2 regions of the Azospirillum sp. UENF 111221 genome follow, and region 2 is predicted to be linked to the other one. Evidence: predicted binding sites of a transcription regulator. Region 2 holds the regulator's gene; the other holds the start of a gene.
The links. Region 2 encodes PhoB, which activates phosphate uptake and scavenging genes when phosphate is short. Its sites were predicted from a motif close to TNTCATAAAACTGTCA; they were not measured.
Positions count from the first base shown of each region.

Region 1 (14,367 bases), on a different contig from region 2:
CGCCTTCACCGTCTTCGCGGCCCTGCTGGTGGCGCTGAAGCGCACCTGGTTCGGCCTGTCGATCCGCGCGGTGACGCAGAACCGGCCGATGGCCAACGCCATGGGCATCCGCACCGCGCGGGTCGATGCGCTGACCTTCGGCCTCGGCTCCGGCATCGCCGGGCTGGCCGGGGTGGCGCTGAGCCAGATCGACAATGTCAGCCCGAACCTCGGCCAGGGCTACATCCTCGACAGCTTCATGGTCGTGGTGTTCGGCGGGGTGGGCAACCTGTGGGGCACGCTGGTCGGCGCGCTGACGCTGGGGACCATGAACAAGTTCCTCGAACCCTATGCCGGTGCGGTGCTGGGCAAGATCCTGGTGCTGATCTTCATCATCCTGTTCATCCAACGGCGTCCGCGCGGCCTGTTCGCGCTGAAGGGCCGCGCGGTGGAGGCCTGATCCGATGCTGCTGCGCTTTTTCCTGATGGGGCTGGACCGCAAGGCCGGGATCGTGCTGACCATCCTCGCCATCCTGGCGGTCGCCGTCCCGGCAATGACGCTGTGGGTCCCGGCGGACTCGCCCTTCCACCTGTCGATCTTCACCGTCTCGCTGTTGGGCAAATACCTGTGCTTCGCGCTGCTGGCGCTGGCGCTGGACCTCGTCTGGGGCTATTGCGGCATCCTGTCGCTCGGCCATGCCGCCTTCTTCGCGCTCGGCGGCTACGCCATGGGCATGTACCTGATGCGGCAGATCGGCCCGCGCGGCGTCTACGGCAACCCGGTCCTGCCGGACTTCATGGTCTTCCTGAACTGGAAGGAGCTGCCCTGGTACTGGTTGGGCTTCGACCATTTCTGGTTCGCCGCCATCATGGTGCTGGTGGTTCCGGGTGCGCTGGCCTTCGCCTTCGGCTGGTTCGCCTTCCGCAGCCGCGTCACCGGCGTCTACCTGTCGATCATCACCCAGGCGCTGACCTTCGCCCTGCTGCTGGCCTTCTTCCGCAACGACATGGGCTTCGGCGGCAACAACGGCCTGACCGACTTCAAGGACATCCTCGGCTACGACATCCAGGCCGACACCACCCGCGTTGCGCTGTTCGTGGCGACGGTGGCGGCGCTGGCGCTCTCCTACATGATCGCGTCCGGCGTCATCGGCTCGAAGCTGGGCAAGGTGCTGGTGGCGCTGCGCGACGCCGAGAGCCGCGTCCGCTTCATGGGCTACGACACCGAGAGCTACAAGCTGTTCGCCTGGACCCTGTCGGCCTGCATGGCCGGCGTGGCCGGCGCCCTCTACGTCCCGCAGGTCGGCATCATCAACCCGTCGGAGTTCGCCCCGGCCAGCTCGATCGAGGCGGTGATCTGGGTCGCCGTCGGCGGGCGCGGCACGCTGGCCGGCGCCATCCTGGGTGCTGTTCTTGTCAACATGGGCAAGAGCTATTTCACCGGCGCCCTGCCGGAGCTGTGGCTGTTCGCCCTTGGCGGCCTGTTCGTGGCGGTGACCCTGTTCCTGCCCAAGGGTCTGCTCGGGCTGGGCGCGCAATTGAAGGCGAAGCTGCCGGGCCGCAAGTCCTCCCCTCTCCCCACCGCCCAAACCGCGAACCAAGCCACTGGCCAGACCGCTGGCCAGAAGGGAGCCTGACCCATGAGCGCGGAATCGACCCTTCTCTATCTCGACGGCGTGTCGGTCAGCTTCGACGGCTTCAAGGCGCTGAAAGGCCTGTCGCTGGTGATGATGCCCGGCGAGATGCGGGCGATCATCGGCCCCAACGGCGCCGGCAAGACGACGATGATGGACGTCATCACCGGCAAGACCCGTCCCGACACCGGCACCATCCTGTTCGAGGGCGACACCGACCTGACCCGCCTGCGCGAGGCGGCCATCGCCAACCTCGGCATCGGTCGCAAGTTCCAGCGCCCCACCGTCTTCGAGCCGCACACGGTGTGGGACAATCTGGAACTGGCGCTGAAGGCGCCGCGCCGGCCGCTGAAGACGCTGACCTACGCCATCAGCCGCGACGACCGTGCCCGCATCGAGGAGATCCTCGACATCACCCGCCTGTCGGCCCTGCGCAGCCGGCAGGCCGGCAGCCTGTCGCACGGGCAGAAGCAGTGGCTGGAGATCGGCATGCTGCTGGCCCAGGATCCCAAGCTTCTGCTGGTCGACGAGCCGGTCGCCGGCATGACCGACGCCGAGACCGAACAAACCGCCGAGCTGCTGTGCAGCATCGCCGGCAAGCATTCGGTGATCGTGGTGGAGCATGACATGAGCTTCGTCCGCGCGCTCGGCGTCAAGGTGACGGTGCTGGCCGAGGGCTCGGTCCTGGCCGAAGGCTCGCTGGACGCGGTCAGCGCCAACCAACAGGTCATCGACACCTATCTCGGCCGCTGACGGGAGACCCCAGCATGTTGGACGTTCGTTCCCTCGATCTGCATTACGGCGCCGCCCAGGCTCTGCGCAGCGTTTCCATGAAGGCCGAAATCGGCAAGGTCACCTGTCTGGTCGGGCGCAACGGCGTCGGCAAGTCCAGCCTGCTGCGCGCCATCGTCGGGCTGAAGCCGGTGTCGGGCGGCTCCATCGGCTGGGATGGCGCCGACGTGACGAAGATGGCGCCGGCCGACCGGGCGCGACGCGGCATTGCCTATGTGCCGCAGGGGCGTGAGATCTTCCCGCTGCTGACGGTGCGTGAAAACCTGCTGACCGGCTACGCCCCGCTGCCGCGCGCCCAGCGCTCGATTCCCGACGAGGTGTTCGAGCTGTTCCCGGTGCTGAAATCCATGCTGGAGCGCCGCGGCGGCGACCTGTCGGGCGGCCAGCAGCAGCAGCTCGCCATCGGTCGCGCCCTGGTGACCCGTCCGCGCCTGCTGGTGCTGGACGAGCCGACCGAGGGCATCCAGCCGTCGATCATCAAGGACATCGGCCGCGCCATCTCCTACCTGCGCGACAAGGGCACCATGGCGATCCTGCTGGTCGAGCAGTATTTCGACTTCGCCCGCGACCTTGCCGACGACTGGGTGGTGATGGAGCGCGGCGAGGTGATGCTGTCCGGTCCGCGCAGCGGCCTGGACGAGCAGGAGGTCCGCAAATACCTGACGGTATAACCCCGATGGCATGGCGTTCCGGCCGGTGACGGGCGGAATATCCGCGGCCCCGTTGCGTCCTTGATCCATCGGGCCTGCCGTCCGGCGGGCCTGTTTCGGGAGGAACTGCGCAATGAAGTCCGCACTCCGTATCGCCGCTGCCGCCATTGGCCTGGGGGCTGTCCTGTCCGGCGCCCCCGCTTTTGCTCAGGACAAGGAACCGGCCATGACGGGCAAGACCGCGATGGGCCCTGTCCTGACCGACGCGAAGGGCATGACGCTCTATGTCTTCGACAAGGACGGTGCCGGCAAGTCCGCCTGCAACGGGCCTTGTGCGACCAACTGGCCGCCGCTGATGGCTCCCGCCTCCGCCAAGCCGATGGGCAAATACAGTGTCGTCACCCGCGACGACGGAAGCCGGCAGTGGGCCTACAACGGCAAGCCGCTCTACAGTTGGGCCAAGGATGCGAAGCCCGGCGACACCACCGGCGACGGCGTGAACAACGTCTGGCACGTGGCGAAGCCCTAACGCTCCATTCCTCGGCGGCGCCATGGCACTGCCGCCCAGCGCCATGGCGCCGCCTTTGCAGGAGTATACTTATCCGGTCGAGGTAATGCGCAAACGCCGACTTCGCAGGCGGCGCTCTTTAACAGTCGTTAAGGATCGAAACCGCATGATGGCTTCAACGTCATCTTGCTCATGGAGCAGCGGGCCATGTCGATCTACAACGCCACCTCGTTCGAAGCCGTTCCCGTCACCGAACCGAAGGTCCGCAAGATGCGCGGCCTGCCGCGCCTCGCGGTGTGGGCGGTGATGATCGGCACGCCGTGGCTGCTGATCGTGGAAGCGGTGCGCCTGATCTTCTGAAGGTCAACCTCCAGGCCCGGCGCACCGTCCTTTCAGGCCATTATTGGGCAGGCCGTTATTGGGCCGGTGCCACCCAGGGCTCCAGCGCGCCGATCTTCTTGGCCCGCTTCTCGTCCGCCGACAGTTTGAAATTATGCCCGAAGGGCGCGCTCTCGAACGAGCCGTAACCGGGATTGGCCAGCATCAGCCAGTCGCGCCCGAAATGCTCCTTCGCCGCCTCGAACGCCTTCAGTCGGTCGGCCTCGCTGCCGTTGTAGGCATCGCTGAAGTCGCCGAAATTGTCGCCGAACAGCAGGACGATCCGGTAATCCTTGGCGATGTAGGCGCGCCGCGTCCCCTTCGCCGAGCCCCAGTCCGGTTTTTCCTTTGACATCAGGAAGGTATCGACATTGCCGCCCATCGGGAAGCCCAGCGCCTGCGCGTTGCGGCGGGTCGGCTCTTCCTGGTCGGCGTTGCGGTTGGTGACGTAGAACACCTTCACGCCCTTCGATTCGGCATACTGGGTGAACTCGACCGCCCCCGGCACCGCCGTCGCCTTCTCCGCCTTCACCCAGGCATCCCACGTCTTGGGCGAAAATTCGCCGTTGCTGGTGACCAGCCCGGCTTGATAGGCGGAGTTGTCCATCGCCGTCTCGTCCAGGTCCAGCACCACCGCCGGCGGCAGATCCTGGTAGTTGCCGGTCTGCTCGGTCGCCGCGGTCCAGGTCTTTTCGGCCAGCGCCTTGTCCAGCTGCATCCGGCCCAGCGCATAGACCGCCAGCGAGTTCGCCTTGTATTCGACCGACCGCTGCATCCACAGCTCGGCGTTCAGCAGATCGCTTTGCGGCACCGGGCCTTGGGGAGCCGGATCGGCCGCCAGGGCGGGGCCGGCCAGAAGGGAAAGGGCAACCGCACCGGACAGCAGCGACCAGCGCCCGGAACAGGCGGAATTGCGCATCGACTCATCCATCCATCAAGTGTCATGGAACTGTCATCGAAGCACAGATTCGGGTGCTTGGCGACGGTCCCGTGACGCTTGCGTCACGGTAATCGGTTACGCTTGCGTCACGGTAATCGGCGGCGGGTCTTCAGGCCGGCTGGGGGATGGCGCTTTCCGGCATCGGGGTCAGCGCCGGGATCGCTTCCACCCGTTCCAGCCAGCGCCGCACCGCCGGATAGGGGGCGAGCGGGATGTGCCCTTCGGGAGCGCGGGCGACATAGGCATAGCAGGCGATGTCGGCGATGGTCGGCCGCTCCGCCGCCAGCCAGTCGCGATCGCTCAGATGGCTGTCCATGAAGCGCAGCAGGCGTTCCGCGACCCTCTGCGCGTCGGCCAGCGTCCCAGGCCCGCCCCACAGGGTCAGGATGCGCGCCAGCGCCGGTCCGAAGCGCAGGTCTCCGGCGGCGACCGACAGCCAGCGCTGCACCTGCGCCGCCTGGTCCGGCGCCTTCGGGTTCCACAGGCCGGAAGCGTCGTAGCGGTCGGCGAGATAGACGAGAATGGCGACCGAGTCCGGCAGGACGAGATCGCCGTCGACCAGCACCGGGATTTGTCCGAAGGGGTTCAGGGCGAGGAAGGCATCCGACCGGCGAACCTCGGCGTTTGCTTCGACATAGCGATAGGGCAGGCCAAGGATGTTCAGGAAGGCTTCGACCCGGTGGGCATGCCCCGACAGCGGCGTGCCGTAGAGCGTAATGGCGGGATCGGTGCTGGTGCCCATGGCAAGGCCTCCTTCTCTGTGGATCGCGGATGCCCACAGCCAACCACTTGCGCCGCTCCGCAGGAATGGGTTTTGATGAAAAGGGACTCTTTCAGGAATTGGAAGAATTGTGGACCGGCTGGATGAACTGACGATCTTCGTCGCGATCCTGGAGACCGGCAGTCTGGCTGGGGCGGCCAAGCGGCTGCGGCGGTCGGCGCCCGCCGTCACCCGCGCGCTGTCGGGGCTGGAGGAGCGGCTGGGTGTGCGGCTGATCGAGCGGACCACCCGCAATCTCGCCCCCACCGATGCCGGCCGGCGGCTGGCCGAGCAGGCCCGCCGGCTGCTGGCCGATTATGACGAGGCGCTGGCCGCCACCGGTACCGACCGGCCGATGCGCGGGCGGCTGCGCGTCACCGCACCGGTGATGTTCGGGCGCAAGCATGTGACGCCTCTGGTCCTCGACTTCATGCGGGAGTTTCCGGACATCCGCGTCGAGCTGACGCTGTCCGACGGCAACCTCGACCTGATCGAGGAGGAGCTGGACGTGGCGATCCGCATTGGCCCGCTGCCCGATTCCGGCCTCGTCGCCCGGCGGGTGGGGCAGGTCGGGCGCTTTCTGGTCGCCAGCCCCGGCTATCTGGCGCGGCGCGGCACGCCGTCGATGCCGGAGGATCTGTCCGGCCACGACATCATCCTGACGACGGCCCGGCCCGGTCCGCCGGACTGGCGCTTTCTGATCGACGGGCGGGAGCGGGTGCTGCGGGTGACGCCGAAGCTGGCGGTCAGCCACATCGAGCCGGCGTTGCTTGCCGCCCGCGACGGGCACGGCATCGCCCGTCCGCTGTCCTATCAGGCGGCGGACGATCTCGCCGCCGGCACGCTGGTGCGCCTGATGCCGCACGCCGAGCCGGAGCCGCTGCCGGTCCATGTCGTGGTGCCGACCGCAAGGCTGATGCCCGGCCGGGTGCGTGCCTTCCTCGACCATGCGGTGCAGGGCCTGTCGGCTCTGGAGGTGCTGCGCAGCTGATCCGCAGCCACGTCAGGGGTCACATGGTCAGGAATCGCATGGTCAGGGATCGCGGGCGACGCGGATGCCGTAGGCGGCATAGCCGCTCTCCGCCGCGTCCACCCGGCGCACGGCGGAGCGGACATAGCGCGGGTTGCTGTGCCATGACCCGCCGCGCATCGTCCGCTGCGAACAGCTCTCTCCGGACCGGCCGTCCGATGCGCAGTCCTCCACCCACTGCCAGACATTGCCCAGCATGTCGTAAAGGCCGAAGCCGTTGGCGCGGTAGCTGCCGACCGGCGAGGTGAACAGGGCGCCGTCGCGGCAGTTCGCCACCTCCCAGTCGGTGAAGCGGTCCTTGGCCGTCAGGTCGGCGACGTTCGCCGCATCGCAGCCCCTGGCCGGATCGTCACCCCACCAGCGTGCGGTCCGGGTGCTGGCGCGGGCCGCATATTCCCACTCCGTCTCCGTCAGCAGGCGATAGCGCTTGCCGGTCCGGCGGCTGAGCCAGTCCACATAGGCCTTGGCGTCGTACCAGCTCACACAGACCGCCGGGTCGTTGTTCGTCTGCGCGAACCCTGGCCGGCGCCAGGAGAAATGCCAGCGCGGCAACAGCTCCGTCTCTCCGGCATAGCCGCGGCAGACCGTCCGTGGCCGATAGCCGCTGTCCTGGATGAAGCTGGCATATTCGCCGCGGGTGACCGGATATTTGCCGACGGCGATGGGATGCTGGACCGACGCGGGGGTTTGCGGCGGCTCGTCGGGAAAGCGTTCCGTCTCCGTCGCCGGAGAGCCCTGGAGGTAGCTGCCGGCCGGGATGGTGACCAGGACGGGGGCGTCTGGATGGTCCCAGACCTCACGTGCCGGGCTGCCTGCCTGCCAGACATGGTAGGTCGCCAGCCTTTCGGTCCGCCAGGCGGTCAGATCGTCGGGCTCCACCCGGCGCCAGGCGGCCAGGGCCGTCAGCATCAGGATGAGGGCGACGACTGCACCGACGGAGCCGGGCAGGGTGACGGTCATGGCGGGGATGTCTTTTGCTGAGGTGCCGGTGCGGATCATGGAGCCATTTCCCCGCAGCCCGCCGCATCCGGCAACCGCGCGTCCGTGTCCCGGTCGGGGCACTTCCAGCCGCTACCCCAACCGGGCTTCAACGGGTACTGGGGCACCACAGCCGGAGGTTTGCCCCTTTGCGGTATGGCGCAAGCGGTAAGCATCGAAGACGGTGCCCTGCTGTTGGTGCGGGCAGACGTTCAACGGAGCGTTGATGCCACAGGAGAAACACATGGCTGCCTATCCCGCGGACCTCACGCGCGCGCTGTTCGTTACCGGCCTGCGCAACGCCCATGCGGTGGAACAGCAGGCTCTGGCCCTGATGGACCGCCAGCTCGACCGTCTGGTGAATTATCCCGAGGTCTCCGACCATTTGCGCATGCACCGTGGCGAGACCGAAGGCCAGATCACCCGCATCGAGCAGATCCTGGACCAGCTTCAGGAAACCCATTCCGGGCTGAAGGACACCGCCCTGTCGATCATGGGCAATCTGGCCGCACTCGGCCACAGCTTCGCCGAGGACGAGATCCTCAAAAACTCCTTCGCCAACTACGCCTTCGAGAATTTCGAGGTGGCGAGCTACCGGTCGCTGCTGACAGTGGCGGAGGCCGGCAACTTCGCCTTCGCCACGCCGCTGCTGCAGACTTCGCTGCGCGAAGAGGAGGCGATGGCCTCCTGGGTGCTCGAAAATGTGCCGACGCTGACGCTGAAGTACCTGTCGCTGAAGGCCAGCGACCGGACCGCCGGCCGCTGACGCCCGTTCCGCGTTGATGATGGCCGGGGCCGTCAGGTTTTCCCCGGCCATCGCGCTGCTGCAATGCAGCATTCCCGTCGCGTGCGGATTTTGAACGGTGACGAGTTCGGGGGGCTTTGCCGTAAGAAACTTGGCGGGGTTTCAAAACGGATGGTTTGCCCGTGCTTCGATCGGTCTCTCTCTGCCTGTTCATCGCCGCGGTCGGCGGTCTTGCGGGCTGCACCTCCGACTATTCTCCCAACACCTACGCCTCCAGCGCGGTCCAGCAGGCCAACAAGGTCGAGCCGGGCATCGTCGTCGGCTTCCGTCAGGTGGCGATCAGCGCCAACGGCACCGTCGGCGCCGTCAGCGGCGGTGCGGCCGGCGGCATCCTGGGCGCGCAGGTCGGGACGGGCGGCATGAACGCCGCGCTCGGCACGGTCGGCGGCACGGCGATCGGCGGCCTGCTGGGCACGGCGATGGAACACATCGCCGGCGACACCAACGGCTGGGAATACATCGTCCGCAAGTCGAACGGCGAATTGCTGTCGCTGACCCAGAAGGAGCCGCAGCCGCTGCCCATCGGGCAGAAGGTGCTGGTCATCACCGGCAGCCAGGCCCGCATCGTCCCCGACTATTCCACCCCCGCCGACCCCGAGCCTGCGAAGGCCGATTCGGCGAAGTCCGAGGCCGCCAAGGCCGAGCCGGCCAAAACTGAAACGCCCCGGCCCGAAACCCCGAAGTCGGACATCAAGGCGGTGCCGCTCGCTCCGCCTGCCGAGCCCGCCCCGGCAGCCGCTCCCGCCGAGCAGTCCGCCACCAGCCCGGCGCAGCCTTCCAGCGGCGGTGGGCCGGTCCGCCTGACCGCCCCCACCGACAATCCCCCCACCAGCCCGGTCCCCACCGTTCCCACGGCGGGGGCGGAACCCGCAGCGGCGGCTCCCGCCTCGTCGCCTGCCTCTCCCTCGGCTCCGGTGGAGACCAAGCCGGCCGAGTAGCACCATACTTGTCCGAATGGACGGGATGGCGCACAGTTCGATGGTCCAACCAAGATCACCGACAGAGGCCCCATGTCCGCCGTCGACCGTTCCGCCGCCGCTCCCGTTCCCGCGATGACGAAGGAGGAGCTGGAGGATCTGATCCGCGAGGGGGTTCCGCTGGTCGGAAACTTCGGCGTCGTCGTCGAAAGCCTGGGGGCCGGCACGATCCGCCTGCGCCTGCCCTACAAGGACGATTTCGTCCGTCCCGGCGGCACCGTCACCGGCCCGGCGATGTTCGGGCTGGCCGACGTGGCGCTCTACGGTGCGGTGCTGAGCCTGATCGGCCGGGTTGAGCTGGCAGTCACCACCAGCATGACCATCAACTTCCTGCGCCGTCCGCCGCCCGTCGCCATCGTCGCCGAAGCGCGCGTCCTGAAGCTGGGCAAGCGGCTGGCCTATGGCGAGATCCTGCTGTTCTCCGAAGGCGATCCGGAGCCGGTCGCCCATGTCACCGGAACCTACTCGATCCCGCCGCATGACCCTGTCACCGTTGCGGTATCTCATTACCGTACCGATGAAGCCTCATAAAAAGTCGTTTCAGATCAATGGGTTTGCCAGAGCGGTATCTTATTACCGCGATTGCAAATCATTGAAATGAAAGGATAATTTTTCCATTGACAGAGGCATGTTCCGGCCCGTAGAAAACCGTCCGCTTCGGCGCCCCGGTATCGGCGGCCAGCCGATCCGTATTCGAAGAAACGAGTGTGGCGATGAAGACCTTCAATCTGAAGCCGACCGAAATCGAGAAGAAGTGGTATGTCGTCGACGCCGACGGCCTCGTTCTCGGCCGGCTTGCCAGCATCCTGGCGAACATCCTGCGTGGCAAGAACAAGCCGACCTACACCCCCCACATGGATTGCGGCGACCACATCGTCGTGATCAATGCTGAGAAGGTGAAGCTGACCGGCAACAAGCGCGACGCCGACATCTTCTACTGGCACACCGGCTATCCGGGCGGGATCAAGGGCCGTTCCAAGGGCCAGATCCTGGACGGCAAGTATCCGGAGCGTGTGATCGAGAAGGCCGTGGAGCGCATGGTTCCGCGCGGTCCGCTCGGCCGCCAGCAGATGACCCACCTCAAGGTCTATAAGGGTGCCACGCATCCGCACGATGCGCAGCAGCCGGTCGCCCTCGACATCGGCGCCCTGAACCCGAAGAATAAGCGGAGCGCGTAAGCATGGCCCAGGTCACCACCACCCTCTCCGGCCTTAAGGAACTGACGGGCGCTGCCGCCACCGCGACCGTCTCCGAGGAGCTCGCCGCTCCGAAGCTGGACGCCCAGGGCCGCGCCTATGCCACCGGCAAGCGCAAGGACGCCGTCGCCCGCGTGTGGATCAAGCCGGGCTCCGGCAAGGTCACCGTGAACGGCCGCGACCAGTCGGTCTACTTCGCCCGCCCGGTGCTGCGCATGATGATCGCCCAGCCGTTCGGCGTGACCGAGCGTTCGGAGCAGTTCGACGTGGTCGCCACCGTTGCCGGCGGCGGTCTGTCGGGCCAGGCCGGTGCCGTCCGTCACGGCATCTCCAAGGCGCTGACCTACTTCGAGCCGGCCCTGCGCCCGCCGTTGAAGGCCGCCGGCTTCCTGACCCGCGACGCCCGTACGGTCGAGCGTAAGAAGTACGGCCGCGCCAAGGCCCGCCGCAGCTTCCAGTTCTCGAAGCGCTAATCCCTACACGGGCCTGCTGCTTTACGGTACAAGCGAGGGGCGCCCCGGAAGGGGCGCCCCTTTCTTTTTGCGCTGTCATCACGCTTTCGCTTATCCCGGATACAGATTCCACCCGTCTTCAGATCGTCTTCAGCGAAGGACATTGCCTCCATGGCCTCGACCAGCATTCTCGGCAGCACGTCCGGCGGTTCGAAAATCCGCGTCGGCATCCTGGGCGCTTCCGGCTACACCGGCGCCGAACTGGTGCGCATGCTGCTGCGCCACCCGAACGTGGAGATTGCCGCGCTGACCGCCGAACGACAGGCCGGCAAGCCGATGGCGGAGGTGTTCCCGCATCTGGGCGGCTATGGCCTGCCGGATCTGGTGAAGATCGAAGAGCTGAAGTGGGACAACCTCGACTTCATCTTCTGCGCCCTGCCGCACGGCACCACGCAGGAGGTGGTCGCCGGCCTGCCGAGCGGGCTGAAGGTGGTCGATCTGTCCGCCGATTTCCGCCTGACCGACCCGGCCGAATACGCCACCTGGTACGGGCATGAGCACCGCGCCGTCGACCTGCAGAAGGAGGTCGCCTACGGCCTGACCGAGTTCAACCGCCAGGGCGTGCGCAAGGCGCGGGTGGTGGCCAATCCGGGCTGCTACCCGACCTGCTCGCTGCTGCCGCTGCTGCCGCTGCTGCTGGAGAACCAGATCGAGCCGGGCGGCATCGTCATCGACGCCAAGTCCGGCGTGTCGGGCGCCGGCCGCGACGCCAAGCAGGCCAACCTGTTCACCGAGGTGTCGGAAGGCTTCAACGCCTATGGCGTCGGCCATCACCGCCACATGCCGGAGATCGAGCAGGAGCTGCGGCTGGCCGCCGGCCGTCCGGTCACCGTCTCCTTCACCCCGCATCTGGTGCCGATGAACCGCGGCATGATGGCGACCATCTATGTCCGCATGGCCGACGGCGTCACCGCCGACGATCTGCGGGCGACGCTGGCCGCCCGCTATGCCGACGAGCCCTTCGTCGGCGTGACCCCGGCCGGCGTGGTGCCGGCGACGCGCCATGTCCGGGCCTCCAACCACAACCTGATCGGTGTTGTCGCCGACCGCGCCCCGCGCAGTGCCATCATCGTGTCGGTGATCGACAATCTGGTGAAGGGCGCGTCGGGTCAGGCGATCCAGAACATGAACGTCATGATGGGGCTGGGCGAGACGACCGGCATCGATCAGGCGCCGCTTTTCCCGTAATCGGCTACCGCGAAAGGATAGGTGGGGGGCTGTGACAGCGTTGTGGCCCCCTGTCCGCACTGTTGCACAGAGGCACCAATCGGGATTTGCTTTGGCCTGTCAATGCGAAATCAGGTGGTGCCTTAAGCCTTACGGTGCTTCAATCCGGCCCGTCATGCACGACTTCGGTACGACCTGATGACTGGCCTTGTCCGCGCCTACAACGGCATCCTGCCCACCATCGACCCGACCGCGTTCATCGCGGAAACGGCGGCGGTGATCGGCGACGTCGTGATCGGGGCGAACAGCAGCATCTGGTACGGCTGCACCGTGCGTGGAGACGTCAACGAGATCCGAATCGGCGCTCGCACCAACATTCAGGACGGCACCGTGATCCACGTGGCCTCCGAAGGGCAGGGCACCTACATCGGCGACGACATCACCGTCGGCCACATGGCGTTGCTGCACGCCTGCACGCTGGAAGACGGCTGCTTCATCGGCATGAAGGCCTGCATCCTGGATGGGGCCTATGTCGAGTCGCGGGCGATGGTCGCGGCCGGTGCTCTGGTGACGCCCGGAAAGCGGGTTACGTCCGGATTTTTGTGGGCCGGCAGCCCTGCTAGACCGGTTCGCGAGCTTACGGAAAAGGATCTCGCGGTTTTTCCTGTGCTCAGCCACCGTTATACGGATTTGGCAGAATCATACCGGAAAAGCTGCTATGGAAGTGGAGCATAGGTCAAGGTACAGGTACGGTTCGGCCGAACGGCTGAGGTGTCGGAACATCGCCGCACACCACATGTTGGGAAGGTCGCTGCCGCGCTTGCACGTGGGCCGTTGCTTCGATTGATACGTTCATCCCCCGCAGGCACTCTGATGGGGAAGGGTTCTGGAAGGGAGTGAAGACAATGAAGACTATTGTTCGCGCGGGTCTGGCTGCCATCCCGGCCGCCATCGTCGCTTTCGGTCTGTCGGCGGCCGCCAATGCCCAGGACGCGAGCCTGGTCGGCAAGGGCACCCAGTGGTGCAACCCGGTCATCGGCTGGACCGGTCAGGTGTCGGAAGGCGTCGCCGCCCGCACCGCTGACGGCGGCTACGTCATCCATCAGGGCAGCTATCCGTGCCCGCCGGCCGCTGCCGCTCCGGCTCCGGCCGCCGTTGCCGCGGTCCAGAGCGAATATCTGGTGTTCTTCGACTGGGATAAGTCGAACATCACCCCGGCCGCCGATCGCGTGATCGGTGACGCGGTGTCGGCCATCCTGAAGAACGGTGGCGCCAAGATCCACGTCGTCGGCCACACCGACACCTCGGGTTCGCCGGCCTACAACCAGAAGCTGTCGGTCCGTCGCGCCGACGCGGTCAAGAAGGCCCTGGTCGCCAAGGGCATCCAGGCTGCCAACATCACGACCGAAGGCAAGGGCGAGAGCCAGCTGCTGGTCCAGACCGGTCCGAACGTCCGCGAGCCGTCCAACCGTCGTGCGCAGATCCTGCCGCGCCTGCTGAACGCTCCGTCGTCCTAAGGACGGTTGGCAGGGGGCCGCTCCGGGGGTTTCGGAACGGCCTTCCCGCCTGCGGGAGAAACCGCAAGAAAAAGGCCGCGCCGGGCTTCCCGGTCGCGGCCTTTTTCTTTTTCAGCTGCGAGCGCCGTCTGCGCCTCAGCCCGCGGTCTGCGCCGGATCCTGTTCCGGTTCGCCGGCGACCAGCCGCAGGGGCACCACGCCCGCCCACACCGGATGGGCCATATCCTCCGGATCGTCGGACGGCGGGCCGGAGCGCCGCTTGGCCGATGCCTCGGCAATCGGGAAGGCCAGAACGCTGGTCGCCTTCAGTTCCTGCGCGTTGGGCGCCCGCACCTTGGCGCTGCGGCCGGGCTCGATCTTCTCCATCAGCACATCGAGGGCGGCACGCTTCTCCGTCTCCTCCGACACCAGCCGCGGCCGGCCGAACAGCATGACCGAGCGGTAGTTGACGGAGTGATGGAAGGCCGAGCGCGCCAGCACCCAGCCATCGATCAGCGACAGCGTGATGCAGGCCTCGCCCCCCTCCTGCAGCCGGCGGATCATC
Region 1 covers NZ_JBSNCH010000001.1:991,574-1,005,940, reverse strand. Annotated here, with positions in the region: gene urtB (urea ABC transporter permease subunit UrtB) at 1-439, shown strand, start outside; gene urtC (urea ABC transporter permease subunit UrtC) at 444-1,616, shown strand; gene urtD (urea ABC transporter ATP-binding protein UrtD) at 1,620-2,366, shown strand; gene urtE (urea ABC transporter ATP-binding subunit UrtE) at 2,381-3,076, shown strand; gene ACWPN3_RS04465 (COG4315 family predicted lipoprotein) at 3,282-3,584, shown strand; gene ACWPN3_RS04460 (hypothetical protein) at 3,771-3,923, shown strand; gene ACWPN3_RS04455 (5'-nucleotidase, lipoprotein e(P4) family) at 3,979-4,872, opposite strand; gene ACWPN3_RS04450 (glutathione S-transferase family protein) at 4,991-5,623, opposite strand; gene ACWPN3_RS04445 (LysR family transcriptional regulator) at 5,733-6,632, shown strand; gene ACWPN3_RS04440 (formylglycine-generating enzyme family protein) at 6,675-7,670, opposite strand; gene ACWPN3_RS04435 (ferritin-like domain-containing protein) at 7,894-8,415, shown strand; gene ACWPN3_RS04430 (outer membrane lipoprotein) at 8,577-9,392, shown strand; gene ACWPN3_RS04425 (PaaI family thioesterase) at 9,465-9,962, shown strand; gene rplM (50S ribosomal protein L13) at 10,145-10,609, shown strand; gene rpsI (30S ribosomal protein S9) at 10,612-11,100, shown strand; gene argC (N-acetyl-gamma-glutamyl-phosphate reductase) at 11,251-12,327, shown strand; gene ACWPN3_RS04405 (gamma carbonic anhydrase family protein) at 12,505-13,041, shown strand; gene ACWPN3_RS04400 (OmpA family protein) at 13,212-13,823, shown strand; gene ACWPN3_RS04395 (pyridoxamine 5'-phosphate oxidase family protein) at 13,959-14,367, opposite strand, start outside.
Region 1: the regulator PhoB is predicted to act here: its motif matches at 4,881-4,896, upstream of ACWPN3_RS04455 (5'-nucleotidase, lipoprotein e(P4) family).

Region 2 (14,367 bases):
AGCCCAACGTCCAGTTCGAGATCCACAACGCCCGCCTGTCGGACGCCAACCGCCGCTATGCCGACCACCTTTACCGCCGCCTGCAGCGCAAGGGCGCGCTGCTGCGCGACTGCCAGCGGATGGTCAACCAGGACCGCAACGTCTTCGCCGCCTGCATGGTGGCGCAGGGCGACGCCCATGCCATGGTGACCGGCCTGACCCGCAGCTTCGGCGTCGCCTACGAGGAAATCCGCCGCGTCATCGATCCCAAGGCGAGCGGGCCGGTGTTCGGCCTGCACCTGTCGATCACCCGCAACCGCACCGTCTTCATCGCCGACACCACCGTCCATGTCCGTCCCGACGGCAAGACGCTGGCCGACATCGCCATCGGGGCTGCGGCCAAGGCCCGGCAGATGGGGCACGAGCCGCGGATCGCGATGCTGTCCTTCTCCAACTTCGGCCAGACGCCGCATCCGAACACCGATCCGCTGCGGGAAGCCCTGTCGATCCTCGACAGCCGCCGGGTCGATTTCGAGTATGACGGCGAGATGTCGGCCGACGTGGCGCTGGATTACCAGCTGATGAAGCGGGTCTACCCGTTCTGCCGGCTGTCCGGTCCGGCCAACGTGCTGATCATGCCCGGCCTGCATTCGGCCAACATCTCGGCCAAGCTGCTGAACAAGATGGCCGGCGGCCAGATGATCGGCCCGCTGCTGATCGGCTTGGACAAGCCGGCGCAGATCGTCACCATGGGCGCCTCGGTCAACGACATCGTCACCGCCGCAGCATTGGCGGCGCATGACTCGCTGCCGTGGTGAGGTGAGGTAGGACGCCTCTTCTTCCGCCGCGGTGGAGGACACCCCCCTCTCCCGCCCCGGGAGAGGGGTTTAAAGGATGCACTCACCCCAACGCCTTGTAGAAGAACGCCGTGTCGCAGAGCCCTCCTTGCGGCCACAGGGCGAAGTTCGGGATGACGCCGACCTTCACCCAGCCGGCGCGGGTGTAGAGCCGTTCGGCCTCGGGCGAGGCGGTGTCCAGCACCAGCAGGGTCTTGCCGGCGGCGCGTCCCGCATCCTCGGCAGCCTGCATCAGGGCGGCGCCGACGCCCCGGCAGCGGGCGCGGCGGTGGACCAGCATCTTGGACAGGTCGGCGCGGTGCGGCTGGTTCGGCGGCTGGGCGACAACCAGCTGGACGGTGCCGAGCACGCCCTCGCCATCCTCCGCCACCAGCAACATGCGCTCCCCCCGCTCCACCCCGGCCGCCACGCTCCGCCAGAAGCCTTCGGCGGTGGCGCGGTCGAGGGGAGCCATGAAGCTGACCGACGCGCCGCCCTCCACGCAATCCAGCAGCACGTCGGTCAGGCCCGGCACGGCGGCGCCGGCGTCCTCCGCCGTCAGCAGGCGGACCGTCACCGCACCGTCTCCACTCCGCCGGTTCGGGTCCAGGCAGGCAGCGTCCATGGCTCGCTCCTTCAGCGTTTAACGGCGTTTGACCCGCCGCGCCCCTCAGTGGTCAGCGCCACGATGTAGCGGGCGGTGCGGTCGGTCGGGTTGTGGAAGCCGGTCGGCCGGTCGAGCCGCATGGCGAGGCAATCGCCCGTGTCCAGCCGGTGCGTCACCTCCCCCACCGTCAGCTCGATGGTGCCGTCCAGCAGATGGATCTGCTGCTCGACAACGGCGGCGCGGGTGCCGCTGTCGTAGGAGACGCGGGCGCCCGGGGGCAGCTCCACCTCCACCAGCTCGATGGGGGACGGATAGCCCGGCGGCGACAGGTTGCGGCGGCGATAGCCGGTGGCCGGGTCGGTCCAGGCGATCTGGTCGGCGCGGCGAACCACCGGGTCGGCGTCCTCGCGCTCCGCCTCGGCGAACAGCGTCGCCAGCGTCACGCCAAGCCCGGCGGCGAGCCGTTCCAGCACCGAGGCCGTCGGGCTGCTCTCCCCGCGCTCCACCAGCGAGATCATCGAGCGGCTGACGCCCGACCGCTCGGCCAAGCCGTCCATCGTCAGGCCACGATCCGCCCGCAGCGTGCGCAACCGGGTTGCAAGCCGGCTGTCGATGTCGTTTTCCATCTTTTCCATGAAGATAGAATGAAGGTCCAGGATATTGGAGTCAACGGCCAGCCGCACAGTCGCCGCCATGAATCTTTTATGACCGCCGCGCGGGGGTCGTGGCGATGGTGTAGAAGGGCTGAACCTGCGGTTTCCTGTTCCGTCTCCACTCTCAAATCCGGTGCCACCCCATGCGCCAGAAGGCGTCGCCGCCCACCCCGCTTCTGACCGCCATCCTGCTGATGCTGGCCCCCCTTGCCGGCGTGCTGAGCTGGGCGGTCTATGGCGGGGCCTTGCATGGCGGGCTGGCGCTGGCGGCCGGCATCGTGGCAGTGGCGGGTGCGGTCCAGATCCTGCGGACCTATCGGCGCGATGCCAACGCAGTGACCGACTATGCCGCCCGGCTGGCCGAAGCCGACGAGCCGCTGGCCCCGGCCGGCACGCCGCCCGCGCTGAAGGCGCTGGCCGCCACCATCGGCCGCCTGCACCGGGTCGGGCTGCGCCGGGCCGAGAGCGTGCGGATGCAGCTGGACGCCGACGAGGCGGTGATCGACGCCCTGCCCGCCCCTCTCCTGCTGATGGATGCCGACCGGCAGGTGGTGCGCGCCAACCAGACGGCGCGGGAGCTGTTCGGCGACAAGATCGTCGACCGCGACCTCGCCTCGTCCCTGCGCACGCCGGCGGTGCTGGAAGCGGTGGATTCGGTGCTGCGCGGCGGTGCGTCCCGCATCATCGAGTTCACCCTGCCGGTGCCGGTGGAGCGCAGCTTCGAGGCGCAGGTGAAGCCCTTCCAGCGGCTGGTGCAGGAACCCGACCCCTCGCTGCTGGACGGCGAGATCGAGGAGGAGCCGGCGCCGCGTCCGCCCACCGTCGCCCGCATGGCGATCCTGACCCTGCACGACGTGACCGCCGCCCGCCGGTCGGAGCAGATGCGCGCCGACTTCATCGCCAACGCCAGCCACGAGCTGCGCACGCCGCTGTCCTCCCTGCTGGGTTTCATCGAGACGCTGCGCGGCCCGGCCCGCGACGATCCGGAGGCGCAGGACCGCTTCCTGGCGATCATGCACGATCAGGCCAGCCGCATGACCCGTCTGGTCAACGACCTGCTGTCGCTGTCGCGCATCGAGCTTGACGAGCACATGCAGCCCAACGGCCGCGTCGATGTGGTGGAGGAGCTGGAGAACGTCATCGCCGCGCTTCAGCTGAAGGCGGCGGAGCGCCGCATCCGCCTGCGCCTGGAGGCGCCGGAGGAGTTGCCGCCGGTCGTCGGCGACGAGGACCAGTTGACCCAGGTCTTCCAGAACCTCGTCAGCAACGCGATCAAATACACGCGCGAGGACACCGACGTGACCGTCAGCGTGGCGCTGGCCGACGGTGCCGCGGTGGGCTTCACCGGCCTGCCGGCGCCGGGCGGCGTGGCGAAGGACAAGCGGGCCGGGCGCGGCGGCACTGCCATGGTGTCGGTGTCGGTGCGCGACCGCGGCGACGGCATCGCCCGCACCCACCTGCCCCGCCTGACCGAGCGCTTCTACCGCGTCGACGCCGCGCGCTCCCGCGCCATGGGCGGCACCGGGCTGGGGCTGGCCATCGTCAAGCACATCCTGAACCGCCACCGCGGCCGGCTGACCATCGAAAGCGAGGTCGGGGTCGGCAGCGCCTTCACGGTCTATCTGCCGGCCGAGGCCCCTTCCCTTTCCCGAGCTGAGGGCCGGGGAGAGGGGGAGACGCGTCAGGATTTTCGTGGAAGGGCCGCCGTGCTTCCCCCTCACCCTAACCCTCTCCCCGGGGGGGAGAGGGGATATGGCGGGGTGTGAGAGGGGCGCACCATTCCATGACGCTGTCATGAAAGCGTCATAAAAACGTAATCAATCGGTCGCCCTCCGGGTCTATGGTCCGCGCAATTCCGCTGGACCAGTCTCCGTTTGATCGAGGAGGGCACCCGTGACCATCCGGACCCATGTTTTCGCCGCGACCGCTTTGGGCCTGGCTGTGGGTTTCACCGCCCCGGCCTGGGCGCAGTCGCGCGACCAGAATCCGTGCGGTCGGCTCCTCCACCGTCTTCCCTTTCACCACCGCGGTGGCGGAGGCCTTCGGCAAGACCGGCAAGTTCAAGACCCCGGTGGTCGAATCGACCGGCACCGGCGGCGGGCTGAAGCTGTTCTGCGCCGGCGTCGGCCCGGCCCATCCCGACATCGTCAACGCCTCGCGCCGGATCAAGAAGTCGGAAATCGACCAGTGCGCCGGCAACGGCGTCACCACGATGACCGAGCTGAAGATCGGCTATGACGGCATCGCGCTGGCCTCCTCGAAGAAGGCAGCGCCGGTGTCACTGTCCACCGTCCTGCTGTGGAAGGCGCTGGCGAAGGAGGTGCCGGTCAACGGCGCCCTGGTCGCCAATCCTTACAAGCTGTGGTCCGACATCGACCCGTCGCTGCCCAAGGCGGCCATCGAGGTGCTGGGGCCGCCGCCCACCTCCGGGACGCGCGACACCTTCAACGAGCTGGCGATGCTGGAAGGCTGCAAAAAACTGGCCGAGGTCGCCAAGGCGGTTCCCGACGAGAAGGCGCGCGAGCGCGCCTGCATGACGATCCGCGAGGATGGCGTCTATGTCGAGGCCGGCGAGAACGACAACCTGATCGTCCAGAAACTGCTCGCCAACCCCAACGCCTTCGGCGTCTTCGGCTACAGCTACCTGGACCAGAACCGCGACACGCTGCAATCCGCGAAGATGGACGGGGTGGAGCTGACGGCGGAGACGGTGGCCGCCGGCAAGTATGAGCTGGCCCGCCCGCTCTACATCTATGTCAAGAACGCCCATGCCGGCGTCATTCCGGGCATCCGCGAGTTCATCGGCGAATACACGTCGGAGCGGGCGATGGGCGACGACGGCTATCTGGTCGACAAGGGCCTGATCCCGGAGCCGAAGGCGCTGCGCGACACCGCCCGCGTCGAGGCGGTCAACCTGACGCCGTTGCAGTTCTGACCAACTCCTCCTCTTGAGCGACCCGCATGCAGCTGACCCTCCTCGCCCTGATCCTGGCCCTGCTCACCCTGATCGGCTTCATGATCGGCCGGTCGCGGGCGGCGGCGTCCGTTGGCGGGCGGGTGGCGGAGCTGCATTCGGTCCCGTCATATCATGGCGTCTATGTCGCGCTGTGGGCCGGGCTGCCGGCGCTGCTGCTGTTCGTCGCCTGGACGGCGTCGGAAGGCTGGCTGGCGATGCAGCTGGTGCTGTCGGCCCTGCCGGAGCGGCTGACCACCGGTGACGGCCAGTCGGTCGCCCTGCTGAAGGCCGACATCCTCAACCTCGCCCACGGCATCTCGACCGGGCGCGACTCCGATCCGCTGGTGGTCGAGGCGGCGCGCCGCTATGCGGGCTTCCGCGATCTCGCCGGCTGGAGCCTGCTGGCGGTCGGCGCCAGCCTCGCCGTCGCCGGGCTCGCCTGGGGCCGCCACCGCATCGGCCCGGACCTGCGCGCCCGTCCGGCGGTGGAGCGGGTGGTGCGGGTGGCGCTGGTCGTCTGTTCGCTGGTCGCCATCCTGACCACGGTCGGCATCGTCCTGTCGCTGCTGTTCGAGGCGCTGCGCTTCTTCAGCGTCGTCTCACCGCTCGACTTCCTGTTCGGCACCCATTGGAGCCCGCAGATGGCGATGCGGGCCGATCAGGTCGGATCGAGCGGTTCCTTCGGTGCCATCCCGCTGTTCGCCGGCACGCTGCTGATCACGGTGATCGCCATGGCGGTGGCGGTGCCGGTCGGGCTGATGGCGGCGATCTACATGTCGGAATATGCCGGACGCGGCGTGCGCACCTGGCTGAAGCCGGCGCTGGAGATCCTGGCCGGCATCCCGACCGTGGTCTACGGCTTCTTCGCAGCACTGACCATGGCGCCCTTCGTGCGCTCGGTCGGCGAGGCGCTGGGGCTGGACGTCAGTTCGGAATCGGCGCTGGCCGCCGGCATCGTCATGGGGGTGATGATCATCCCCTTCGTCAGCTCGCTGTCGGACGACGTCATCAACGCGGTGCCGCAGAGCTTGCGCGACGGCTCCTACGGCCTCGGCGCCACCAAGTCGGAAACCATCAGGCAGGTGGTGCTGCCGGCGGCGCTGCCGGGCATCGTCGCCGCGGTGATGCTGGCGGTCAGCCGCGCCATCGGCGAGACGATGATCGTCACCATGGCGTCGGGCCTGACCGCCAACCTGACCGCCAACCCATTGCAGGCGGTCACCACCGTCACCACCCAGATCGCCACGCTGCTGGTCGGCGACCAGGAGTTCGACAGCCCGAAGACGCTGTCGGCCTTCGGCCTCGGCCTTGTGCTGTTCCTCGTCACGCTCTGCCTCAACATGGTCGCCCTGCGGGTGGTCCGGACCTATCGGGAAAAATATGACTGACCTCGTCGAGCGGGACGCGGCGGCCGTGACGCCCTCCCCCGCCTCAACCACCCCGCCGAAGTCGCGCCTGCGCAGCGAGGCCTTCGCCCGCCGTCTGCGCGCCCGCCATGCCGCGGAGCGCCGCTTCCGGCTGGCCGGCGCCGCCGCGGTGGCGCTGGCGGCGCTGATGCTGGTTCTGCTGCTGGGCTCCATCGTCGCCAAGGGCGCCAGTGCCTTTTGGGAAGCGCGCATCCGGCTGGAGGTGACGCTGGACCCGGCGGAGGTCGCCGACCGCAACTACGCCGCCCCGCTGCGCCGGGCGCTCTACGCCCAGTTCCCCCAGGTCACCGACCGCGCCGGCCGCCGCGTGCTGAACGACCTGCTGTCGTCGGGGGCACCCTACGAGCTGGAGGCGATGGTGGCGAAGAACCCGGCGCTGGCCGGCACCACGCAGACGATCTGGGTCCGCGCCGACGACCAGATCGACCAGCTGGTGAAGGGCGGCTACCGCCGCGACCTGCCGGAGAGCGAGCGCGGGCTCAGCGACGCCAAGGTCGCCGCCGCCGACGCGCTGCTGGCCTCCGGCGCGCTGGCGCAGGGCTTCAACACCACCCTGTTCACCGCCGGCGACAGCCGCGAGCCGGAACAGGCCGGCATCGGCGGCGCCATCGCCGGCTCGCTGCTGACCCTGCTGGTGACCATGGCGCTGTCGGTGCCGACCGGCATCGCCGCCGCGGTCTATCTGGAGGAGTTCGCGCCGAAGAACCGCTGGACCGACCTGATCGAGGTGAACATCAACAACCTCGCCGCGGTGCCATCGATCATCTTCGGCCTGCTCGGCCTCGCGGTGTTCCTCGGTTTCTTCGGCATGCCGCGCTCCGCCCCGCTGGTCGGCGGGCTGGTGATGGCGCTGATGACGCTGCCGGTCATCATCATCGCGTCCCGCGTCGCGCTGAAGGCGGTGCCGCCGTCGATCCGCCAGGCGGCGCTGGGCATCGGCGCCTCGCCCTTGCAGACGGTGCTGCACCATGTGCTGCCGCTGGCGATGCCCGGCATCCTGACCGGCACCATCATCGGCATGGCCCGCGCGCTGGGCGAGACGGCGCCGCTGCTGCTGATCGGCATGGTCGCCTTCATCGTCGACGTGCCCCACGGGCTGACCGACAGCGCCACGGTGCTTCCGGTGCAGATCTACATGTGGGCCGACAGCCCCGAGCGGGCCTTCACCGAGCGCACCTCGGCGGCGATCCTGATCCTGCTCGGCGTCCTGATCCTGCTGAACGGCGCGGCCGTGATCCTGCGCAAGATTTTCGAGAGACGGTGGTGAGCGTCATGAGCATTCAGAACCCGCTGAAGCTGCGGCCCCGCGCCGAAGACCGCCCCGGTCAACGCGCGGGTGCCGCCCTGCCCAACAAGATGACCGCCCGCGGGGTGACGGTGTTCTACGGCGCCAAACAGGCGTTGAAGGGCATCGACCTCGACATCCAGGAAAACCGGGTGCTGGCGCTGATCGGCCCGTCCGGCTGCGGCAAGTCGACCTTCCTGCGCTGCCTGAACCGGATGAACGACACCATCGAGGGCTGCCGGGTCGAGGGGCGGATCGCGCTGGATGGCGAGGACGTCTATGGCAAGGCGGTCGATGCGGTGCAGCTGCGCGCCCGCGTCGGCATGGTGTTCCAGAAGCCGAACCCCTTCCCCAAGTCGATCTACGACAATGTCTCCTACGGCCCGCGCATCCATGGCCTGGCCTCCGGCCGCGACGAACTGGACGAGGTGGTGCAGACCTCGCTGAAGCGCGCCGGGCTGTGGGGCGAGGTCAAGGACCGCCTGCGCGAACCCGGCACCAGCCTGTCCGGCGGCCAGCAGCAGCGGCTGTGCATCGCCCGCGCCATCGCCGTCAGCCCCGAGGTGATCCTGATGGACGAGCCCTGCTCGGCGCTCGACCCCATCGCGACCGCCCACATCGAGGAGCTGATCGACGAGCTGCGGGCCAACTACACCATCGTCATCGTCACCCACAACATGCAGCAGGCCGCCCGCGTGTCGCAGCGCACCGCCTTCTTCCATCTGGGCGAGATGGTGGAGTGCGACGACACCGAGGACATCTTCACCAACCCGCGCGACGAGCGCACCCAGGGCTACATCACCGGCCGCTATGGCTGAGCCCCGCCTTACCTCTGCGCCCTCCCCTCCTCCTTTGTTGAAAAGGCTGTCCCATGCCGGTTAACGTCGAGACGCGCGCTGTCAACGGAGCCACCATGAACGCGGCCCTGAAGCCGCTCGTCCTGATCGTCGAGGACGAGGCCGACATCCTGACGCTGCTGAAGTACAACCTGGAAAAGGAAGGCTTCCGCGTCGCCACCGCCAGCGACGGCGAGGAGGCCCTGCTGGCCGCCGGCGAGCAGACGCCGCACATCGTGCTGCTCGACTGGATGCTGCCGCTGATGAGCGGGCTGGAGGTCTGCCGCCAGCTGCGCCGCAACGCCAAGACCCGCGACATCCCGATCATCATGCTGACCGCCCGCGGCGAGGAAGGCGACCGGGTGCGCGGCCTGAACTCCGGCGCCGACGACTACATCACCAAGCCCTTCTCGCCGACCGAGCTGGTCGCCCGCATGCGCGCGGTGCTGCGCCGCGCCTCTCCCGGCATGACCGACGAGGTGCTGACCTTTGCCGACGTGACGATGGATCTGGCCGCCCACCGCGTCCGCCGCAACGGCCGTGACGTACACCTCGGCCCGACCGAATTCCGCCTGCTGCGCCACTTCATGCAGCATGCCGGCCGGGTGTTCTCGCGCGAGCAGCTGCTCGATCTGGTGTGGGGCCACGACGTGTATGTCGAGCCGCGTACGGTCGACGTACACATCCGCCGCCTGCGCAAGGCGATGAACGAGGAGGACGAGCTGGACCTGATCCGCACCGTGCGGTCGGCCGGCTACGCGCTCGATACCAAGTCGGTGTGAGTGCGGGGTTCGGATGGGGGTAGGATGGGGGCCAAGACCACCACAGCACTGGTGAGAAGGCCCTCGATGATCCTGCTTTTCACCGATTTCGGACTTTCCGGCCCCTACACCGGCCAGATGAAGGCGGTGTTGGCACAACAGGCGCCCGGCGTGCCGGTCATCGACCTGTTCGCCGACGCCCCCGCCTTCGACCCACAGCTGTCCGCCTATCTGCTGGCAGCCTATGCTCCGGCCTTCCCGGCTGGCAGCGTCTTTCTCTCTGTTGTCGATCCCGGCGTCGGCACTGACCGGCGGCCGGTGATGGTGGAGGCCGACGGGCGCTGGTTCGTCGGTCCGGACAACGGCCTTTTCGCCCTGATCGCGCGCCGCGCAACGTCGCTAAACGCCTGGACAATCGACTGGATCCCGGACCGGCTGTCCGCCAGCTTCCACGGCCGCGACCTGTTCGCCCCCGTCGCCGCCAGCCTTGCCACCGGCCGGGCCGTCGCGCGCAGCCCGCTCAATCCCGCCGCCATCGACCGGCCGGACTGGCCGGAGGAGCTGCCGCGCATCGTCTATGTCGATGTCTACGGCAACGTCATGACTGGCCTGCGGGCCTCCGCCCTGCCCGCCGACGCGGTGCTGACCGCCGGTGGCGCCCGCGTCGCCCGCGCCCGCACCTTCGGCGCCGTCGGGCCGGGGCAGCCGCTGTGGTACGAAAACTCCAACGGGCTGGCCGAGATCGCCGTCAACCGCGGGCGGGCCGACCGGGTGCTGGGACTGGCCGTGGGCGACCTGGTGACGGTAGAGTCCTGAGCGGGCCCAAAAGAAAACCGCCCGGAAGCGGGTGCTTCCGGGCGGCTGCTGCGTCGATCAGGTGCTTGTCCGATCGGGCGTCTCGGGTCGGATGTCCTCAGGCTCAGTCGTTGTTGCGCTGGCCCAGGAACTGCAGCAGGAACTGGAACAGGTTGATGAAGTCCAGGTACAGCGTCAGGGCGCCCATCAGGGCCAGCTTGCCGGTGCTCTCGTGATCGTAGCCCTCGGCGTAGCTTTCCTTGATCGCCTGGGTGTCGTAGGCGGTCAGGCCGGTGAAGATCAGCACGCCGATGGCGGAGATCGCGAAGTGCAGGGCCGGCGACTGGAAGAAGATGTTCGCCAGGCCGGCGATCACCAGGCCGATGACGCCCATCATCAGGAACGAGCCCATCTTCGACAGGTCGGCCTTCGTGGTGTAGCCGTAGAGGCTCATCGCCAGGAAGGTCGCGGCGGTGACGAAGAAGGTCAGCGCGATCGACGCCCCGGTGAAGACCAGGAAGATGGCCGACATCGACAGGCCCATGGCACCGCAATAGGCCCAGAAGATCATCTGTGCCGATGCGAAGGAGAGGCGCTGGATGCCGAAGGACAGCACCATGACGAAGGCCAGCGGCGCCAGCATCACCACCCACTTCAGCGGCGTGCCGAAGATGGTGGCCATCATGGCCGGGCTGGACGACACGAGCGCGGCGACCAGACCCGTCAGGATCAGGCCGGCACCCATGTAGTTGTACACGCGCAGCATGTGCTGGCGCAGGCCTTCGTCGAAGTATCCCCGATCTGTCGCGCGGCCTGCGGTCGCGAAGCGGTTATAGGTCGGGTCTGCCATGGTTTGGTTTCCTCGGTGGAATTGGGTGATCCCGTCGCAGGACATATTGGCGAGTCCGCCAGGCGGTTCAATAGGAATCGGCGGCGCTTTTTCCAGATGAAAAAGCTTTCACGATTCGTTTTTCCTGCGGCTTCATCATACGGGAGTCACTCGTTCCGAAGCAATGGCGCCGAAGGCTGGCCCAGAGCCCGCCAAGTACCATAGAACCCGAAAGCCAGCGTGATCGCCGTACTCAGCAACGCGGTGGTGACGACAGCCGACGGCAGGAAGCTCCATTCCCAATGCATCAGGAACTTCAGCACCGCCCAGGCGGTCAAGGTTCCGATGAAGCCGGCAATGACCGCGGTCAGCAGGCCGAGCAGCCCGTATTCCAGCAGGAAGGCGCGCAGAATGTCGCCGCGCGTGGCCCCCAGCACCTTCAGCACCACCGCGTCGTAGACCCGGCGGCGGTGGCCGGCGGCGACCGCCCCGGCCAGCACCAGCGTGCCGGCGGCCAGCGTGATGCCGGCGACGATGCGCACCGCGGTGCCGATATGGCCCAGCATCTCCGCCACCGTGTCCAGCGCGTCCTTCACCCGCACCATGGTGATGTTGGGGAAGCGTTGCAGGACGGCGCGCTGCACCTGCGTTTCGGCGTCCGGCGTGGCGCGGACGGTGGCGACCCAGGTCTGCGGCGCCCCTTCCAGCGTGCCGGGGGCAAAGACCATGGTGAAGTTGATCGCCATGCTGCTGAAATCGGCGGAACGGACGTTGGCGACCTTCGCCTCGAAGCTGCGGCCCAGGATGTTGACGGTCATGGTGGCGCCGGGACCGATGCCGAAGGCCTCGGCGACGCTCTGGTGGATGGAGATCAGCGGCGGCCCGGCATAGTCGGTCGGCCACCAGGACCCGGCGGTGACGGTGGAGTGCTTCGGCAGCGTCGCCGAATAGGTGATGCCGCGGTCGCCGGCCAGGATCCAGGCCTGCTCCGGGTTGACCAGCGCCTTTTCGGCATCCTCGCCGTTCACCCGCTCGATCCGACCGCGCAGGCTCGGCACCGCCTCGAAGGCGCTGGCGCCGGGGACGGCGGTGACGAGCTCGCGCAAGGGGTCGAACTGGTCGCGCTGGATGTCGACGAAGAAGAAGGCCGGGGCGTCCTGCGGGATCGTCTCCGACACCCGGCGGGAGAAGTTGCCCTGGATCAGCGCGATGGCGACCAGCACCGTCAGGCCAAGCCCCAGCGACAGCACCACCGCCGCCGTCGGGTTGCCCGGCCGGTGCAGGTTGGCGAGCGCCAGCCGCAGGCCGGGACGCCTGACCCGCCCTACCCTCGCAGCACCCCAGGTGACCAGGGCGGCGGCGGCGCGGAAGGCGAGGAAGGTGGCGATGGAGCCGCCGACGAACCACAGGGCGAAGATCTTGTTGTGGGCGGTCAGCACCGCCAGCCCGGCGAGCGCCGCGGCCGATACCACCATCGCGACCGTATAAGGCGTGCGCGGCCGTCCGCCGGCCGGGGCGATCACGTCGCGGAACAGGGCGCCCGCCGGCACCTCGCGCGCCCGGCCGAGCGGCCACAGCGAGAAGGTCAGCGCGGTCAGCACGCCATAGAGGGCGGCGAGCGCCAGGGCGCCGGGATAGACGCCGATGTGGGCCGACACCGGCAGCACGCCGTCGAGCAGCCGGCCAAGCGCCAGCGGCGCCACGGCCCCCAGCGCCAGCCCGATGACGATGCCCAGCAGCGCCAGCGCCAGGATCTGCGCCAGATAGAGCTGGAACACCAGGGCGCCGGGCGCACCGATGCACTTCATCATGGCGATGGTGCGGGCACGCGAATCGAGATGGCTGCGCACCGCGTTGCCGACCCCGACGCCGCCGACCAGCAGCGCGGTCAGCCCGACCAGCGTCAGGAACAGCGTCATGCGGTCGATGAAGCGCTCGATCTGCGGCGAGGCGTTGGTGTAGTCGCGCATCCGCCAGGGCGCGTCGGGGAAGCGGCTGCGCAGGGTATCCTGCCATGCCTTGAGGTCGGTGTCCGGCGGCAGCGCCACCTTGGTGCTCCACCAGGTGAGGCTGCCGGGTTGCAGCAACCCGGTGTTCGCCAGCGACGGCAGCGCCACCAGCAGGCGCGGTCCGAGCGAGAAGGCGTTGGAGGAAGCGCGGTCCGGCTCGCGGTCCAGCACGGCGGCGACGCGGTAGGCGCCCTCGCCGACATGGATGGTGTCGCCGGGCTTGATGCCCAGCCGGTCGACCAGACTGGCCTCGACCACCGCACCCCAGCGGCCGTCCTTCTGCGCCAGCGCGTCGCGCAGGTCGCCGCCGCCGTCCAGCGTCACGGCGCCGTAGAGCGGATAGAGATCGTCGACCGCCTTCAGCTCGACCAGCGATGAGCGGACGTTGTCATCCGCGCGGGCCATCGCCCGCATCTCGGCGGAGGTCGACACCCGGCCGCCGGCCTTCAGCGCGGCCATCTGCCCGTCGGCCGGCGGATTGTAGAGTTGCCGCAACGCGACGTCGCCGCCAAGGATGGAACGCCCGTCGCTCGCCAGCCCGTCGAGCAGCCCGCTCGACACCGACTGCACCGCGGCGATGGCGGCGACGCCCAGGGCGAGGCAGGCGAGGAAGACCCAGAACCCTTTCAGGCCGGTGCGCAGCTCCCGCCGGGCAAGCCGGAGCGCGAGGCTGAGGTTGGTCATCGCGTAGCCCCCTTCCACCTGCTGCTGTCCCCTCTCCCCCCCGGGGAGAGGGTTAGGGTGAGGGGGGTGCGTGGCGAGGATTGCTTCAATGGCGAGGACTTTGCGCGTCGAGCAACGCCACGCACTGCGTCCCCCTCACCCCGACCCTCTCCCCGGGGGGAGAGGGAGTATTTGGCGCGAACATCCTTTCCATCCCCCTCACTCCCCCGCCGCCTGGAGCTTCGCGCGCCGGGCGGCCTGCCCATCGTCGGCGATCCGCCCGTCCGCCAGCCGCACCGTGCGGTCGCAGCGCGCAGCCAGGCTCTGGTCGTGGGTGATCAGCACCAGCGTCGTGCCGCGCCGCTCGGCCAGATCGAACAGCAGCTTGACGATGGTGCTGCCGGTGTCGATGTCGAGGTTGCCGGTCGGCTCGTCGGCCAGCAGTAGCGACGGCTCGGTGACGAAGGCGCGGGCGAGCGCCGTGCGCTGCTGCTCGCCGCCCGACAGCTGGCCGGGATAATGGTGGATGCGATGGCTTAAGCCCACCTGCTCCAGCCCGACGCGGGCGCGGTCGAAGGCGTCGGCGACCCCGGCGAACTCCAGCGGGATGGCGACATTCTCCTGCGCCGTCATGGTCGGCACCAGATGGAAAGCCTGGAAGACGATCCCCACATGCTGGCGGCGGAAGCGGGCCAGCCCATCCTCGTCCAGCTTCCCGAGATCCTGGCCGG
Region 2 covers NZ_JBSNCH010000005.1:1,951,572-1,965,938, forward strand. Annotated here, with positions in the region: gene ACWPN3_RS23950 (NADP-dependent malic enzyme) at 1-797, shown strand, start outside; gene ACWPN3_RS23955 (GNAT family N-acetyltransferase) at 880-1,440, opposite strand; gene ACWPN3_RS23960 (helix-turn-helix domain-containing protein) at 1,452-2,048, opposite strand; gene ACWPN3_RS23965 (ATP-binding protein) at 2,219-3,841, shown strand; partial or broken gene ACWPN3_RS23970 (PstS family phosphate ABC transporter substrate-binding protein) at 3,969-5,010, shown strand; gene pstC (phosphate ABC transporter permease subunit PstC) at 5,037-6,419, shown strand; gene pstA (phosphate ABC transporter permease PstA) at 6,412-7,725, shown strand; gene pstB (phosphate ABC transporter ATP-binding protein PstB) at 7,731-8,561, shown strand; gene phoB (phosphate regulon transcriptional regulator PhoB) at 8,657-9,361, shown strand; gene ACWPN3_RS23995 (SAM hydrolase/SAM-dependent halogenase family protein) at 9,428-10,156, shown strand; gene ACWPN3_RS24000 (Bax inhibitor-1/YccA family protein) at 10,260-10,985, opposite strand; gene ACWPN3_RS24005 (ABC transporter permease) at 11,132-13,657, opposite strand; gene ACWPN3_RS24010 (ABC transporter ATP-binding protein) at 13,856-14,367, opposite strand, start outside.